3 regions of the Sporosarcina sp. 179-K 3D1 HS genome follow, and region 1 is predicted to be linked to each of the others. Evidence: predicted binding sites of a transcription regulator. Region 1 holds the regulator's gene; each other region holds the start of a gene.
The links. The regulator LexA, encoded in region 1, represses DNA repair genes until DNA is damaged. The targets are predictions, from matches to a motif close to CGAACATATGTTCG.
Positions count from the first base shown of each region.

Region 1 (5,426 bases):
CTGATACAAATTACAAATATTAGTAAGATATAAGAGTTGTTTTTAATAAAAGCCATGTATAAATCCCCCTATTGCGAATGTTAGTTCGGAATACTTGTTCTCATTATAAGAACACTTGCTTCCATTTGTCAATCCTTTTCTCGAACTTGCGTTTGCTTATTACCCGAACACCTGTTATACTGTAAAGTAAGAAATTTAATCAATTACGCCTCGGCGTAATTGCGTCCAGATTTTTTCGAGCTTGAGGCCTGCGTGATGCAGGTCATGCAGTCGTTGCGACAGGACGTCGCGCTTTTAGACTGCCTTCCTCTTGACTCCTTTCAAAATCTGTGACATCCGCCGGAGGCATTATCTGAATTCAGCAAGCGTTTGAAAAAACCCATTGAAGTAGAATGCGCTTCATTCATAGCGTCAACCATAGAATTGGGAATCTTGCTGAATTTAGATAAATTACTAGATTGTTAGTTGAGAGGTGAATGGTTTGAAGAAGATTTCAAAGAGACAAGAGGATATTTTAACTTTTATTAAAGACGAAGTCAGGAAAAAAGGGTATCCGCCATCCGTAAGGGAAATCGGAGAAGCAGTCGGGCTTGCTTCCAGTTCCACTGTTCATGGCCATCTGGCAAGGTTAGAAAGCAAAGGGTATATTCGTAGAGACCCAACGAAACCGCGTGCGATCGAAGTTCTCGATCCAGAAGGCTTGGATGCCATGAAACCAGGCGTACTCCATGTTCCGTTAGTGGGGAAGGTGACGGCCGGACTTCCAATTACAGCAATTGAAAATATTGAGGAGTATTTCCCGTTGCCCGAATCATTCGGCACAAGTGAAGATAATTTATTCATGCTTGAAATTGTCGGGGAAAGTATGATTGACGCAGGTATCTTAAATGGAGACCATGTCGTTGTCAAACAGCAACAAACGGCTCAAAACGGTGAGATTGTCGTTGCTATGACGGACGAGGACGAAGCAACGGTCAAACGATTCTTTAAAGAAAAGGATTATTTCCGCCTTCAACCGGAGAACCCTTCGATGGACCCGATCATTGTCGATAATGTTACCATCCTTGGAAAAGTTGTTGGTGTCTACCGGATGATTCATTAATCACAAAAAGAGCTGCTTACTCGTTTTAACGTAGGCAGCTCTTTTTTGTGTGGACTCGGAGGAATTGTGTCCGGGCCATGATAGTTTTTCGGATTGCCATGACAGTTCGACCGGGCCATGACAGTTTTTCGGATTGCCATGACAATTCCCGATTTTCCCATGACAGCTCGGCCGGGCCATGATAGTTTTTCGGATTGCCATGACAGTTTCACCAATTGCCATGACAATTCCCTGTTTTCCCATGACATTTCGCCCGAGCCATAAAGCATTGCACTACTTCCTCATCCTTACTCCCCTAACAAGTCCCCGTTGACCAATTTCCAAGTAGAAGCAAGGACGGCGGCTTTGATGTGCTCATAAGTTAATCCACCTTGTACATACGCGGTGTACGGTGGACGGATTGGGCCGTCAGCAGTCAATTCGATGCTGGACCCTTGGATGAATGTGCCGGCCGCCATGATGACATCGTCTGCATAGCCTGGCATATAGGACGGCTCCGGTGCAAAATGCGCATCAATCGGAGAGTTTTCCTGGATGGTCTGGCAGAATGCGATCATCTGCTCCGCCGTCTCAAACGAAACAGATTGAATTAAGTCGGTCCGTTCCTCTGCATAATGGGGCGCGGTCTTCATTCCATAGCTCTCCAACAAGGCAGCCGTAAATAGAGCCCCTTTCAACGCTTGGCTCACCACATGGGGGGCCAGAAAGAATCCCTGGTACATTTCCAACAGCGTATCCAGAGAAGCGCCTGCCTCCGCTCCCAACCCCGGCGAAGTCATCCGATAGGCGCATTTTTCCACGAGATCGGCACGACCCGCGATATACCCCCCGGTGCGAGCCAAACCACCACCCGGATTTTTTATGAGGGAACCGGCCATCAAGTCCACTCCGATATCCGTCGGCTCCTGTTCTTCGACAAATTCGCCGTAGCAATTATCGACGAATACAATCAACTCCGGTTTGATCTCTTTTACTTTACGAACCATTTCAGCAATTTGACCGACTGTGAAGGAAGGTCGATCCGAATAGCCTTTGGACCGCTGGATGCCGATCATTTTCGTGTTCGGCTTAATATGGGCCACCACTTGTTCAAAGTCGACGGAACCGTCTTCAAGCAAGTCGATATGGCGGTAGCCGATCCCATAATCTTCAAGTGAACCGGTATCCTTGCCTTTCCCCGAAACGATGGATTCCAATGTGTCATATGGTTTCCCCGTTATATACAGCAATTCATCCCCCGGACGCAAAATACCGAATAAGCTGATGGAAATTGCGTGTGTTCCGGAGATGATCTGATTGCGGACGAGACAAGCTTCCGCACCAAACACATCGGCATACACTTGCTCCAGGACATCCCTTCCGCTGTCATCATAGCCATAACCAGTCGAGCCGGTCAGATGGAAATCGCTCACTTTATTATGGCGGAAAGCAGCAAGCACTTTCCGTTGGTTATAGAATGCCGTCCGTTCAACTTTTTTGAAATACGGAGCCAGCTTTAATTCAATGGCTTCCGCTTGTTCCCAAAGGGACTCGTCGTATCGATCCAGTTGCATTTTGATTCCTCTTTCCATCGAATAGTCACTTCCTCATCTTATCAGTCTGTTTCCAGAGGTCAAGATGCGGTTCTGTACGATTTGCAAAAGGAAAGAAAGTAAAAAAACGGAATCGGGCACCAACCAGACCCAATTCCGCTTTTCCCTTATTCAATTTCTTTCAATACGACCGGCTTAGATGGAACGTATGTGGAAATCGCATGTTTGTAGATCAATTGTTGCTTGCCGTCCGATTCTAGTAGGACCGTATAATTATCATACGATTTGATAAGGCCTTTTAATTGAAAGCCATTCAGTAAGAATACCGTTACAAATGTATTGTTTTTCCGTAACGAATTTAAAAAAACGTCCTGCATATTCCCTTGCGCCATTTGTCGAATCCTCCCGTTGTCCAGCCTATATTTCTACTACCTACCTTACTTAATTCGCTTTTCCTTTTTGAAATCCTTCATGAATTCAGATATTTTCTCAATATTTTCCGCTGTGCCTTTCCCTGCGTCAAACCAAGCAATCTCCAACTTGTTACGGAAATAGGTTAGTTGTCGTTTCGCGTAATTCCGAGTATTTTTTTTAATCTCTTCCACTGCGGCGTCCAGTGTGGATCGGCCTTCCAAATAACTGTACAACTCTTTGTATCCGATGGCCTGTACAGACTGCACCCCACGGATTCCTTGCTCCCATAGATCTTGTACTTCCTGTAACAGCCCATTCTCCATCATGACATCGACCCTCTGATTGATCCTTTCATATAATATCTCCCGATCCATATCAAGCCCGATAATGACATGTTTATATAAAGGGGCCTGTCCTGCATCATTCTCATGCTCTGCCTTCGTCTTCCCGGACACTTCTATAATTTCAAGTGCCCGGACAAGCCGGCGATGATTATTTGGATGGATTTTTTCCGCGCTCGCGGGGTCGATTTTCGCGAGCCGTTCATACAAAACCGCAGCACCTTTCTCTTCGAGTTCACGCTCCAGCCGTTCCCGCACTTGCAGATCGGCCGCTTCTTCCGTAAAGCGAAAGTCAAACAGGACCGATTGAATATATAACCCGGTCCCGCCGACAATAATCGGCATTTTTCCGCGCTTTTGCACTTCAGCGATGCAGCCTCTTACCGCCTCTTGATAGTCAGCGACAGAAAAGGGCTCATCCGGTTCTTTAATGTCGAACAGATGATGAGGCACACCATCCATTTCTTCCGGCGTAATTTTAGCGGTACCGACATCCAGTCCCTTATACACCTGCATGGAGTCCCCATTGATGATTTCCCCATCGACCCGCTTGGCCAGTTCGACGCTCAACGCCGTTTTTCCGGATGCAGTCGGACCGACGATGGCCAGGACATCCAAGTCAATTTTCATGTTTACTCATCCATTCATTCACAAAATCAAACACTTGATGACGGTTTGTTTCATGCAGCAATTCATGCCGCTTGCCTTCAAACAGCAGGACCGTCACGTCTTGTATTCCCGCCTCGTCATATTGCTTCGCTGTCTGCCAGACGCCTTTTCCGTAACTTCCGACGGGGTCATCATTTCCTGAAATTAGCAGAACCGACAATTCCTTTGGCACCTTGGCGATCTCTTCTTTTTTAGTAATGATGGCTAGCCCGTCAAACAAATCTTCGAAGAACCGGGTCGTTGGCACGATGCCGCATTTCGGGTCATTTAGATAAGCCTCCACTGCCTCCCCATCGGTGGATAACCAATCAAAGGGCGTCTTCGGACTTGAAACCGTTTTATTGTACCCGCCAAACACAAGCTTGTTCAGAAAATGATCCGGTTGATCAAATCCACTTTTTTTACCGGACAGATAGGCGACCACTTGTCCTGCAAGTCGACCCGGCCCTGGATCTCCTCCTGTCCCGGACAAGATGGCCAAATCGACTTCCTCCCCATGCAGCTGGACATACCGACGGGCGACAAACGAACCCATGCTATGGCCGAACAAAATGAAGCGGGACGACGGATATTGTGTCCGAATCGATTGAATCACTTCATAACTGTCCTGGACTGCCCGTTCAAACCCGTTTTCATCTACCAGATGACCGGTTTTTCCGTTTAAGTCGACTGTCTTGCCATGCCCCCGATGATCGTGGCCCGAAACGAGAAACCCGTGACCAGCCAAATAGGATGCAAATTCTTTATATCTGCCAATATGTTCAGCCATGCCATGGATTAAATGGACATGCCCGCGCGGCTCCTGGTCCGGTTTCAAGACAAATGCGTGAACCAAAAATCCATCGGACATGTTAATTTGCATTTCATTCAAACTATTCCCCCCTCAGTTCTGTTTCAGTCAGATGAAGTTCTAGCTCATGTAATAAACGCTGCTCCTCGTCGTCCGAATAAGACAGCAGTTGGCCCATAAACGCGGTCGCTTCTTTCATAATGGATATTACGAAGTCGATATGAAAATACATGTCCCCTTGGCGCCGGATGAAAAAGTCGGATGGCGTCAATGCCATTTCATGATGGATCGCATAGAAGATCTCCGCTTGTAATGCCACCGATAGTCCGGTTTCCCCCTTCTGGAACGCATGGGCATAAGTGAACACCGTATCGACATTGGTTCCGTAAAAAGCGGCCAGCTTCCGCCCGTCCTCTTTAGATAACCCGTAAAGAAGTGCTTCGTTTGCTTTAGATTCAATGAAATGTTGGTAATGTCCGGCATCCCGAAAGTCCCCACCTGATAAAGGAAGATGTTCCGTTACACAAGGTCCTGCCATTTTGGCATGAAGCCGTTTCACTACCAGATCCACGACGGTT
Region 1 is NZ_JBFEGI010000001.1:144,035-149,460, forward strand. It holds gene AB1K83_RS00765 (LysM peptidoglycan-binding domain-containing protein) at 1-56, opposite strand, end outside; gene lexA (transcriptional repressor LexA) at 482-1,102, shown strand; gene AB1K83_RS00775 (hypothetical protein) at 1,099-1,371, opposite strand; gene AB1K83_RS00780 (aminotransferase class I/II-fold pyridoxal phosphate-dependent enzyme) at 1,390-2,655, opposite strand; gene hfq (RNA chaperone Hfq) at 2,802-3,026, opposite strand; gene miaA (tRNA (adenosine(37)-N6)-dimethylallyltransferase MiaA) at 3,072-4,019, opposite strand; gene AB1K83_RS00795 (alpha/beta hydrolase) at 4,009-4,920, opposite strand; gene AB1K83_RS00800 (glycerol-3-phosphate dehydrogenase/oxidase) at 4,931-5,426, opposite strand, start outside.

Region 2 (5,426 bases), on a different contig from region 1:
TTGCTGTTCCGGATCGGATGGATCGAACTGGCACACCGATCGGTAGGAACAGAACTGGCAAGGCATCTTGTCACGTAATTTATACGGGAACACCCGGGTGTCGCCCGCCAGCATCGCATCGCCCGCTTTCCGATGTCGGGTCCGGACAAATGAGCGCATCATGTCCAGATCTTCAGCAGCCAGCACTTTCGAAGCTTTCGTAAAGGTGCCGTCCGTTTTCAACGCTGCCGGAACAATCGCAGAGATACGGCCAATTTCCGCATCCATCCCCGTTACGACATCTGGATGTTCTAGCAAGTAGCCCTTCATCTTATAGGACTTCCGAATTTCCGCATCTAGCTGTTCAGCTGTCAACTCCATATCCGGCCGGATCATTGGATTATGGACGTGCATATAGAGAACGCCTGCCGGATGCGCTTCAATGCCGAGCCACTCGTCCGCATTTTCCAGCGCTACATCCAAATACGTCAGCATTTGCAAGGACAGGCCATAGTACACTTCTGCCAAATCGAGCGAACGGGCGGAAGATTTATAATCAATGATCCGGACATATTCCTTCCCGCCGATTTCCGTCGCATCGACCCGGTCGATCCGGCCGCGCAGCTGCATTTTATTCCCACGGCGCAGCGGGATTTCAAGAGGAGGCAGTTCCTCCCCCGGTCCGAACCCCGCTTCGATGGCGACCGGTTTGAACACCGTCGCCTTCGCCTGATGGCTGAGGGAATAAATCGTCCGCTGAATGATTTGCATCAGTTTCCGTTTAATATATTGATAGCGATGTGTCGACAATAAAATGCGGTTAAAGAAATATGGTGTAATATCATCGACCGCTTCCCGCGCTAACTTCCAGCATTCCTCCCTGGACAGTTCGCTCCATGATTTAGAAAGTCGCATCACTTCGTCGGACACCCATTTCAATGCGGCATGGAACAGATCTCCGATCGCCGGCGCTTCCAATGTGAATTCAGTCCGCTCTTCCAAGCGCAGACCATACGAAGCATAGTGCTGAAACGGACAGCTATAATACGATTCAACTCTTGACACGCTCGAAACGAACGACTCGCCATACAATCCGGCCGTCAGTTCCGGCCGGAGCCGTTCAGTCGACTTGCCTTCTTTCATCGGCCGGATAATATGACGCAGCACGGAGGACCAAAACGGATCCTCTTCGTAATACGCCATGACGGCCTGCCATTTGACATCCAACAATCCGGAGCGGAACGCTTCTTTCGCTTTGATTGAAGCATACGGCAACGCGGCCCGCGGATGGCTGATATAGGCGAACTGATCGGCATCAAGCGGAAGTTCGGATGGATCCGTCACAACCACTTCAAGCGGCGTCCCCGGCAACAACTGCTGGATCTTGGAAATATAAAGAGATGGAATGAGCGCTTTACCTTCCTCATCCGCAATCGGATACGACACGATCAGTTCTTCCCTTGCCGCGGTGAAGGCACGATATGCCATGAATGTTTCATCCATCAATTTCATCTTTGAAGTCGGGGCCAGGTCAAAGCCAACGTGCATGAACCATTCCCGGTCCGCATCGGAAAGAAGCCCTTCATTGTCAATCCGCTTTGGCAGTACGCCATCATTGACCCCGATGACGAAGACCGCACAAATCTCCATTAACGCTGAAACTTCAAGCGTCGTTACCGTCACTTGGTCGAGGGACGGCGGAATCCTGGAAAATTCGAGCGTGTCGAATCCTTCATCCAAAATGCGCGCCGCTTCTGCCGGATTCATTTCTTTATCGCCGAACATGAGCACAAACTGGTCAAGGACGTTGATCCAGTTATTCCATGCCTGCTCATGCTCCGTCGCACCGAGCAGCCGCCCCGCCTCCTCCTCTTCCACCCGGAGGTCAAGTATCTTCTCATAGACCTGCAGTTTTTCCATGAATAAAAACAATGCTTCTGCCACATCCCGGCCATTGCGGGAACGTTTCAGCCGGGCTTCGAACGAAGCGAGCGGCTCCCGGATGACATCACGGACCAAATGCAGTTCCTGCTCCAATGCCCGTTCTTCATCAGTCTGCACCTCTGTATGCAGCTCGAGCCCTCTGTATTTCTTCACCCGCCAACGCGTGTCGTCAAACCAGCGCGAACCGTAAATTCCCCGTGCCAGTACGTAGTTTTCCAAACGATCGGCCCGCTCCCGCCAAAGGATCTTCTCTTCATTATGCGGAAAAAAGAGATCCGTCTTTACCGCACGGAAAACCGATTCATACGACCAGCCAGCCGTCACCGCTTCCAGGACGGAACGGGAAAACTCGATGAGCGGATGATGCAGCATCGGTTTTTTCCGGCTAATGAACACCGGAATATCATATTGCGGGAAAATCGTTTCAATCAGCTCGTCGTATTTTTCCGGCTGTCGATACAGGATGGCAATCTCCTTATACCGCTTGCCAGCGCGAACCTTCTCGCGGATCGCCCGCGCCACGGCATGAATTTCCGCACGGCGGTCGGCGGCTTCAATGATTTGAACATGCCCTTCCGACTGTTTTGCCGGCGCTGGATAATGGTCAAATTCCGCTTCAAAATGGCGGAGATCGTCATTTTTAAAGCGTTGCCCTTTCGACATATAGACATCGTCTTCCACTTCCACTGATTCCGACCGTGCGATTTCCCGCAAGCGGAATGAAGTACGGACCGGTGTGTAAAACAGTTCGTGATCGCCAAACCCCGAATCGGCCCCTTCCATCGGGAGGGCTACCGTTACGCGGTTGGCGTATTTCATCAGTTCGGTTATGATTTCATATTCACGGGTCGGAAAATGTTCGAAACCGTCTATGTAAATATGTGCATCCCGAAGCAGGTCGGAGTGTTTGATTTGCGAAGCGAGGAGCGCCAAATGTCCTTCACTGTCGATATAGGCAGTGCCAAGCTTTTCTTCTATTTTGGTCAGAAGAATCGCGAGGTCATCCGCTTTGTCGAGCAGCGTACGAGGCGCATCCTGCCCGGCAAGGCTCGTCCGGAGATCTTGCAGCATGGCATGATCCAAGCTGTAGCGGCTGAACTCTTTGAGCAAATCGCCGATCATTTCCGTGAACCCGCGCTTATTCGCTGCCTGGCGGAACAGTTTGAACTCGTCCTGGTTCTCCTCCAGCACGCTGCGCACGAGCATTCGATAGCCGAAGCCATCCACTTCCTTGCGCGCAATCCCGCCTGTCTCCTGCAAGATGCGCCACGCTAGCCGTTTAAACGTCAACACTTGCGCCCGAATGATCCCGTTCAATCCATAATTGACCGACAGGCCATGCTCCATCGAGAAGGACATCTGGTCGGGCACGATTACGATAATCGGTGCCCCGATCGGCCGTTCCGTCAGTTCCGCCGCAATCTCCCTCTCGATAAACGTCGTCTTCCCAGACCCCGATCGTCCGGTGATAAATCGCAATGACATAGGTCGTCCTCCTCTGTTCAATGAAATAAAAAAACCTGTCACCCTTTCTTTCTATTGTACAGAAAGATGAGAGTGACAGAAACTATTTGAATGGAGAGTTTTCGAAAGAATAGAGACACCACCGCAAATCGCAAACTACCGAGGGGCGCTCATATTTCCGGAGAAACGATCATATTTCCACGCAAGCGATCATAACTTTCGAGAACCGCTCATACTTCTACGCGAACGATCATAACTCTGGAGAACCGCCTATACTTCCTCGCAAGCGATCATAACTTCGAAGAACCGCTCATACTTCCTCGCAAGCGATCATAACTTCGAAGAACCGCTCATACTTCTCCGCAAGCGATCATAACCCCCGACAAACGCTCATATTTCCTCGCAAGCGATCATAACTCCCAAGAACCGCTCATAACTCCTCGCAAGCGATTATATCTCCCATGTGCCCCCTCCCCCCTCACGAATCACCTTTGAATTTCCCTCACATCTTTCCCTTCCACACTCATCTGATAAATGCGAAATTCCGGATTCCGCTCTCCGAATTGGCGGTCCACCAAGAAATAAATTTGGTCTTCCGCCCCTCGGATAGGTTTAGACGCGTATTCCTTTAGTTTGGTCAATTGTTTGGTCTTATGCGTTTTCCAGTTATAGCTGAATAATTCATATTCAAATATGCCATCCGCCCCTGTGCCGCCCACCGCTTGGTAAATCAATTCATCCCTCTCTGGCAATACGAGGAAATCATATATATCGTCCTGTCCGACTGGATTACTAATGACAGTTTTTTCGTCAGGTGCATCAAGCGGGATTTGAAAAATCCGCTGTTTGGACGCGAACACGTCCTCCGCTGTTTCCACATTTTCATCATCATCCATCTGGACAAACACGGATTCGTCGGTGGATGACACTTGCAATGATTGCATATGATACTTTTTCATATTGGTATATCTCGTATGCGTTTCATGGACCAAATCATAACATTGTACATCAAAATCATGGGGTCGCTCTCCGACTATCGGCGAGTAATTCGTAAACACTTCCGCTTGCAAATAAAACAACTGGTTAGGATCTTTCGGATCAAACGCCAATTCGGTAATGAAAGCCGATGCCGTAAAAGCAAGCTGACTCGCCCCGGATTCCGGATCGAGAAGATGGACCGTGCTACCGCTGTTGGAGTCCACTTCTTTATCAGATACGATATATGCGAGGGTCTTGCCATCTTTTGAGAAACTGACATCGACAATCGTTTGCTCCACCGGCAATTGCACAAGAGGTTCTGTCACATCTGCCACATAGAGACCGGCCTGCCCTTTCTCAAACTCGACATAGGCGAGGGCGCCATCCACCGAAACATCGTACACATCGGTGAGCCCCTGTTGTTTTTCGTTCTCAGCTTTATCGAATTTGATTCCAAGGACAATGAGAACGGCAGTCGCCAGGCCGATCAAGCCGAGTATATAACCAAACGATTTCTTCATAATCTATCCCTCCATCCCCTACAAGCCCAGCAACCAAAAGGCAAGGCCGCCTAGCAGCACCGCCGTTTGAATGAAAACAATGGCATACGCTCCGCTTTTCTTTTTTTCCGCCAATAAGTGCATTTGTACTGCATACGATACAATCCATGCCCCAATTGGAACCAATAATAATAAAAATCCAGGCGAGAATCCTTCCGCAAACAACAGAAACGCCCATAAAAAGAATAAGGTCACCAGTACGACGATAATGCCTGTCGTAATATTGATATAATGCAGCCGTTTTGCATCCTTTTCGAGAGATTGGCGCTCCGATGGATAATCATAAATCGTCGTCCGATATATGAGGATGATGGAGAACAGCAACAGCAGCGCCGCCACAATCGTCAATATTGTGGAATAGGGCGATTGCAGGTCGGTCGCCAACAAGAAACCGTAAAAGAGTACAATTAGATGGATGAGCAGCAAGCCATTCATCCACAAGCGACGGTTCAGGGATGCGATCGGCCGCACCGTCACAAAGAGTACACCCGTGCTGCTCGA
Region 2 is NZ_JBFEGI010000004.1:8,969-14,394, forward strand. It holds gene addB (helicase-exonuclease AddAB subunit AddB) at 1-3,408, opposite strand, end outside; gene AB1K83_RS07440 (hypothetical protein) at 3,873-4,886, opposite strand; gene AB1K83_RS07445 (permease prefix domain 1-containing protein) at 4,905-5,426, opposite strand, start outside.
Region 2: addB (helicase-exonuclease AddAB subunit AddB) is a predicted target of LexA. The motif match lies at 3,675-3,688, and genes of this name have one in related genera.

Region 3 (5,426 bases), on a different contig from region 1:
TGCCCTTCCGCATAGATCGTATCGAATGCAAGTGAAGACTTGCCCGATCCGGATAGCCCCGTCACGACGACAAGTTGGTCCCGTGGGATACGTACGTCAATATTTTTGAGGTTATGTGCCCGCGCGCCCTGTATGACAATCTCTTTATTTTTCATAGTAATCTTACCTTTCCGCTTTCAATTCCAAAATCGTGTCCCGCAACTCGGCAGCACGTTCAAAATCAAGCGCTTTTGCCGCTTCTTTCATCTCGGTTTCCAGTGTGACTAAAAGGGTAGCCTTCTCTTCTTTTGTCAATTTCTTACCTTCTGTCACTTTTTCAATATAAGAAACTGTTTCATCTGCTACTTGTGTTGCACGTATGACATCCCGCACTTCTTTTTGGATCGTTTTCGGAATGATACCATGCTTGTCATTGTGCGCCATTTGGATTTCACGGCGACGTTTCGTTTCTTCGATTGCTTTCGTCATGGAATCGGTCATCCGATCTGCGTACATGATGACATGGCCATTTGCATTCCGCGCTGCGCGTCCGATGGTCTGAATCAATGACCGTTCGGAACGGAGGAAACCTTCCTTATCCGCATCCAGGATGGTGACCAATGACACTTCCGGAATATCCAATCCTTCTCTCAACAAGTTGATGCCGATGAGGACGTCATAGACGCCGAGGCGTAATTCCCGGATAATTTCGATCCGTTCCAGCGTCTTTATCTCCGAATGAAGGTAATTGACTTTAACCCCGACGTCTTTCAAGTAGTCTGTCAGATCCTCGGACATTTTCTTCGTCAACGTCGTGATCAGCACTCGCTCGTTCCTCTCCACTCGCTGTTGGATTTCGTCCAGGAGGTCATCGATCTGACCTTCGATCGGGCGCACTTCGATGACAGGATCTAATAGGCCCGTCGGACGGATGATCTGCTCAACCATTTCTGGAGTATGTTCAATTTCATATGGCCCTGGCGTGGCAGACACAAAGATGGCGCTGTGGATATACCGTTCGAATTCCTCGAACATAAGCGGCCGGTTATCCAATGCGGATGGCAATCGGAAACCATGATCGACCAGCACTTTTTTACGTGCTTGGTCCCCATTGTACATCCCTCGGATTTGCGGCAAGGTCACATGGCTTTCATCTGCTACAAGTAAAAAATCATCTGGAAAATAGTCTAGGAGGGTATAAGGTGTTGCACCAGGCGGGCGCAACGTCAAATGCCTGGAGTAGTTCTCGATCCCGGAACAGAAGCCCATCTCACGCATCATCTCAAGATCGTAGCGTGTCCGTTGCTCCAAACGCTGTGCTTCCAACAGCTTGTCCTGTCCGCGTAAAATCTTCAATTGCTCTTCCAGCTCGATTTCGATGTTTTCAATCGCTTTGACCATCTTCGCTTCACCGGTGACGAAGTGGGAGGCCGGGAAGATCGCGACATGCTCACGTTCCCCCAGGATCTCTCCAGTCAACGCATCCACTTCACGAATGCGATCAATCTCATCCCCGAAAAATTCGATACGGATGCAATGTTCATCTTGCGAAGCCGGCAATAATTCCACGACGTCCCCGCGGACACGGAATGTCCCCCGGGTGAAGTTGACGTCGTTGCGTTCATAAAGGATATCTACAAACCTGCGGAGTAACTCATTTCGTTCGATTTCCATGCCAGGACGTAAGGAAACGACATGGTTCCGGTATTCTTCCGGCGAACCGAGGCCGTAAATGCAAGAGACGGATGCGACAATTAAGACATCATTCCGTTCAAATAAAGAGGATGTCGCCGAGTGACGCAATTTATCAATTTCATCGTTGATGCTCGAGTCTTTCTCAATATAAGTGTCCGTTTGCGGGACATAGGCTTCTGGCTGATAGTAGTCATAAAAACTGACAAAATACTCAACCGCGTTATTCGGGAAGAATTCTTTGAATTCGCTATATAACTGGCCGGCCAATGTTTTATTATGTGCAATGACTAATGTCGGTTTATTAATTTCTTTTACGACGTTGGAAATGGTGAACGTCTTACCTGTACCGGTCGCTCCTAGCAAGGTCTGGTGTTTTTTCCCTTTAGCCAATCCTTCTACGAGACTTGCAATAGCAGAGGGCTGATCGCCTTGCGGTGTATAAGGAGCTTGCAATTCGAATTGACGATTCTTCATAATCTAACACTCCCAAAATAAATTACTTCTATTTTATCATATTCCCTTTTATTGTCCTAATAAAAACGAACATGTGTTTTTCGAGGAATCAATCTCCTTACCAATTCTCCAAAACAAAAACACCGCATGTCCGGCAGACACGCGGTGTTTTGTTGATTTTTATTCATTATCTTTCAATTTGGCAAGGCTTTCCGTGTAGAGACGAAATGCCTCTTCATCCCGACGGTCAAGTGCATCATCAATTAATTGTACGAGTCTTTTTTTCGTTTGCTCCCTGTGAATATGTTTGAGAAACAGATCCATGTAGATTTCATTTAATAATTTTTCCGCTTGGAGCGATGAACTGTTTTTTCCAACGGCTTTCAAGAATTCAGCATACGAATAGTTGTTTTCCATCTCGCTCACCTCTGATGCCTTTTATTTATTATATATAATCTGCACAGTAAGTTGCAAGGTTTTTTTGAATATTCCTTCTTTTGAATCATTTTGTTTAGCCGGAGAATAATTCCACTAGGAACAGGCCATTCCTCCCTATTCCCACTCTTCCTTTTCATGTGTCAATCGTATCGTCGCCTCGGAAACAATGAACATTACGGCTATGATGAGTAGCGGATTCAGTGACAACCCGAAATTTAAGCAAGCCGCCAATCCCACGAACACAATTTGTATCCATTGCACTACTCGGACCAATTTCCGGATAGCTTGCGGACGGGAATCCTCCTTCTCAGGAAACAGCCGATCCATACGGAAATCATCCCCTGCCCGCAAAGCATGAATCAATTGCACGGCAGAAGCGAAGGAAAGCGACCCTACATAAATGAACGAAACAATTGGAAACGGGATGAAGAGAACTCCCACGATGGACAATGCGGTCAGCCTGACCCATAGCCAAAAGATGTCGTCTGTCCGGATGAATGTCCGCACTAATAAGTACGATTGTGGGGCCGGATTGCGGAATCCGGTTTGTCCCATCAGGAATCCTAGCCAACTTCTCCTGCTCACGGAGCCTTTCAAATGGGGGACATCCGTAAAATAATTGGCAAAACGATAAAAGCGCATCATCCGATTTTGCTCCAATGTGATGAAATGCTCGTATGGGAAAGGTTTGGTGTTTTTCCTTTTCCTCCAATATGCCCCATACAAGCTGATGAGGGCCAAGAACCCGACTGCGACAGCAGGAGACGGACCCAGCCAGCAATACAGGTAGAGGGTTGCCAAGATGAACCGGACGAAGCGGTCCTTCCATACACCGTCACCGGCAAAGGTATGCCGGAAAAAATATTCCGTTTCAACGAAAATCCATTTTATAACGACGATGAATACGGCCAGCCATAACAAGACGGTTTTCGAACCCGTACCGGTCGCCGAGAGCAATGGCAGGGCAACAATGTATAAGATCAACGGCAGGGCCAGTTGAGAAAAAACGGTCCAACGTAAAGCCCGTCCAATATAGTTGCCCATCTTTTGCTCAAAAGGCAGGAAAAATACCATATCTGCCGGCTTCAATAGAGTCACTGACGGCGAATAGGCTAATGTAGCTGCAATGACGACCGACGTGAGAAGGACAGCAGGAAAATCGGACGGGACTTCCTTCAACCATTCACTGTACGCATAGCCGCCTGCGCCGATTGAAAACATCAGGACAAGCGCCAAATGCCCTGTAAACACGTATTTTAAGTATTTTTGAAGTTCCGTGACGTAGTGAATGAACCGGCTTGACCAAATTTCACGCAAGCTGTTCATCGTTATTGTCCTCTGTCATCGCAATATACAAATCATCCAAAGTCGCTCCAGGTTGTCCAAATGACTTCCGGAGATCATCCATTGTGCCGGCCGCCCGCACTCGTCCTTCATGCAGCAAGATGATCCGGTCACAATACTTCTCCGCAGTAGATAAGACGTGAGTGGACATGAGAACGGACGCCCCTCCCTCTTTCATCTCCGTCATCTGTTCAAGAAGCGATCGGATTCCAAGCGGATCCAGTCCGACGAAAGGCTCGTCAATTATATAGAGGGAAGGCTCCACGAGGAATGCGCACATGATCATCACTTTCTGGCGCATCCCTTTCGAAAAATGGGCCGGAAACCATTTCAACCTTTTTTCCATCCGAAACTCTTTTAACAACTTCTCCGAACGTGCTTTGAATAAATCCTCATCCAAACCGTATGCCATAGCCGTCAGCTCAAGATGTTCCTGTAACGTCAATTCTTCATATAAAATAGGCGTTTCCGGGATATAAGTGAATGATTTGCGGTACATCTCCGGATTTTCACTGAATGTCACGCCATTCACTTTGATTTCCCCATTATGCGGATTCATCAAACCGATGATATGTTTGATCGTCGTACTTTTCCCCGCGCCGTTCAATCCGATCAGGCCAACAAGCTCGCCTTCTTGTATTTCAAAATTCAAATCATGCAAAACAGGTTTTCTCGTGTAGCCGCCTGTCACATCTTTCAATTCAAGAATTGCCATTTTCATCATCCCTTCATGTTTTTATTCTAACAAAAAGCACGGTAAAATGCCTTGTCCATCGTATGTCGTTTGCATTACAGTATGCGTTTTCGAATTTAATCATGAAAGATATGACGGGAAATGGTTATTGCATTTTTTTTGAAATTGAGGTACGATGGATATAAGTTTTCGCTGTCGATCACGAGGATACGGTAGGAAAACCAAATATAAGTTGAGTTGAGGAGAGATGAGAAGTGAATACAAAAAATTTAGTGTTTATGGCATTGCTAGTTGCTGTCGGTGCTGCTCTTTACCTAGTGATACCGGGTTATAATGGCGGAATGAAGCCGGATTTCATGTTAACGATGATGTTTATCGGAATCCTATTGTTCCCGCAAGCTCGTAACGTATTTTTGCTAGGTGGGACAACGGGTGTCATTTCCGGAATCTTCTCCAGTTTCCCTGGCGGATTCGTACCGAATGTGATTGATAAAATGGTAACAGCTTTTGTCATCTTTGCAATAATTGTCGCCTTTAAGTCCATTGGAAGCAACCTGATCGGCTCTACCGTCCTCGCTGGTCTCGGGACGATTTTATCGGGTACGATCTTCCTATCGATCGCCATTTTCATTCTAGGCGTCGATCTTCCATTCAGCGCACTTTTCCTTACGGTTGTGCTACCAGCAGTGGCTATGAATGGCGTTGCTTTCTTTATCATCTATCCAATTGTGACGTCCTTATTGAAACGGACTTCCATGAAAACAGCAGCAACCAATTAATATGTTATCAAAAGCTTTCCTTTCAAAAGGGAAAGCTTTTTTTA
Region 3 is NZ_JBFEGI010000016.1:15,159-20,584, forward strand. It holds gene uvrA (excinuclease ABC subunit UvrA) at 1-155, opposite strand, end outside; gene uvrB (excinuclease ABC subunit UvrB) at 163-2,148, opposite strand; gene AB1K83_RS16405 (IDEAL domain-containing protein) at 2,308-2,544, opposite strand; gene AB1K83_RS16410 (ABC transporter permease) at 2,680-3,891, opposite strand; gene AB1K83_RS16415 (ABC transporter ATP-binding protein) at 3,875-4,624, opposite strand; gene AB1K83_RS16420 (tryptophan transporter) at 4,858-5,382, shown strand.
Region 3: uvrB (excinuclease ABC subunit UvrB) is a predicted target of LexA. The motif match lies at 2,215-2,228, and genes of this name have one in related genera.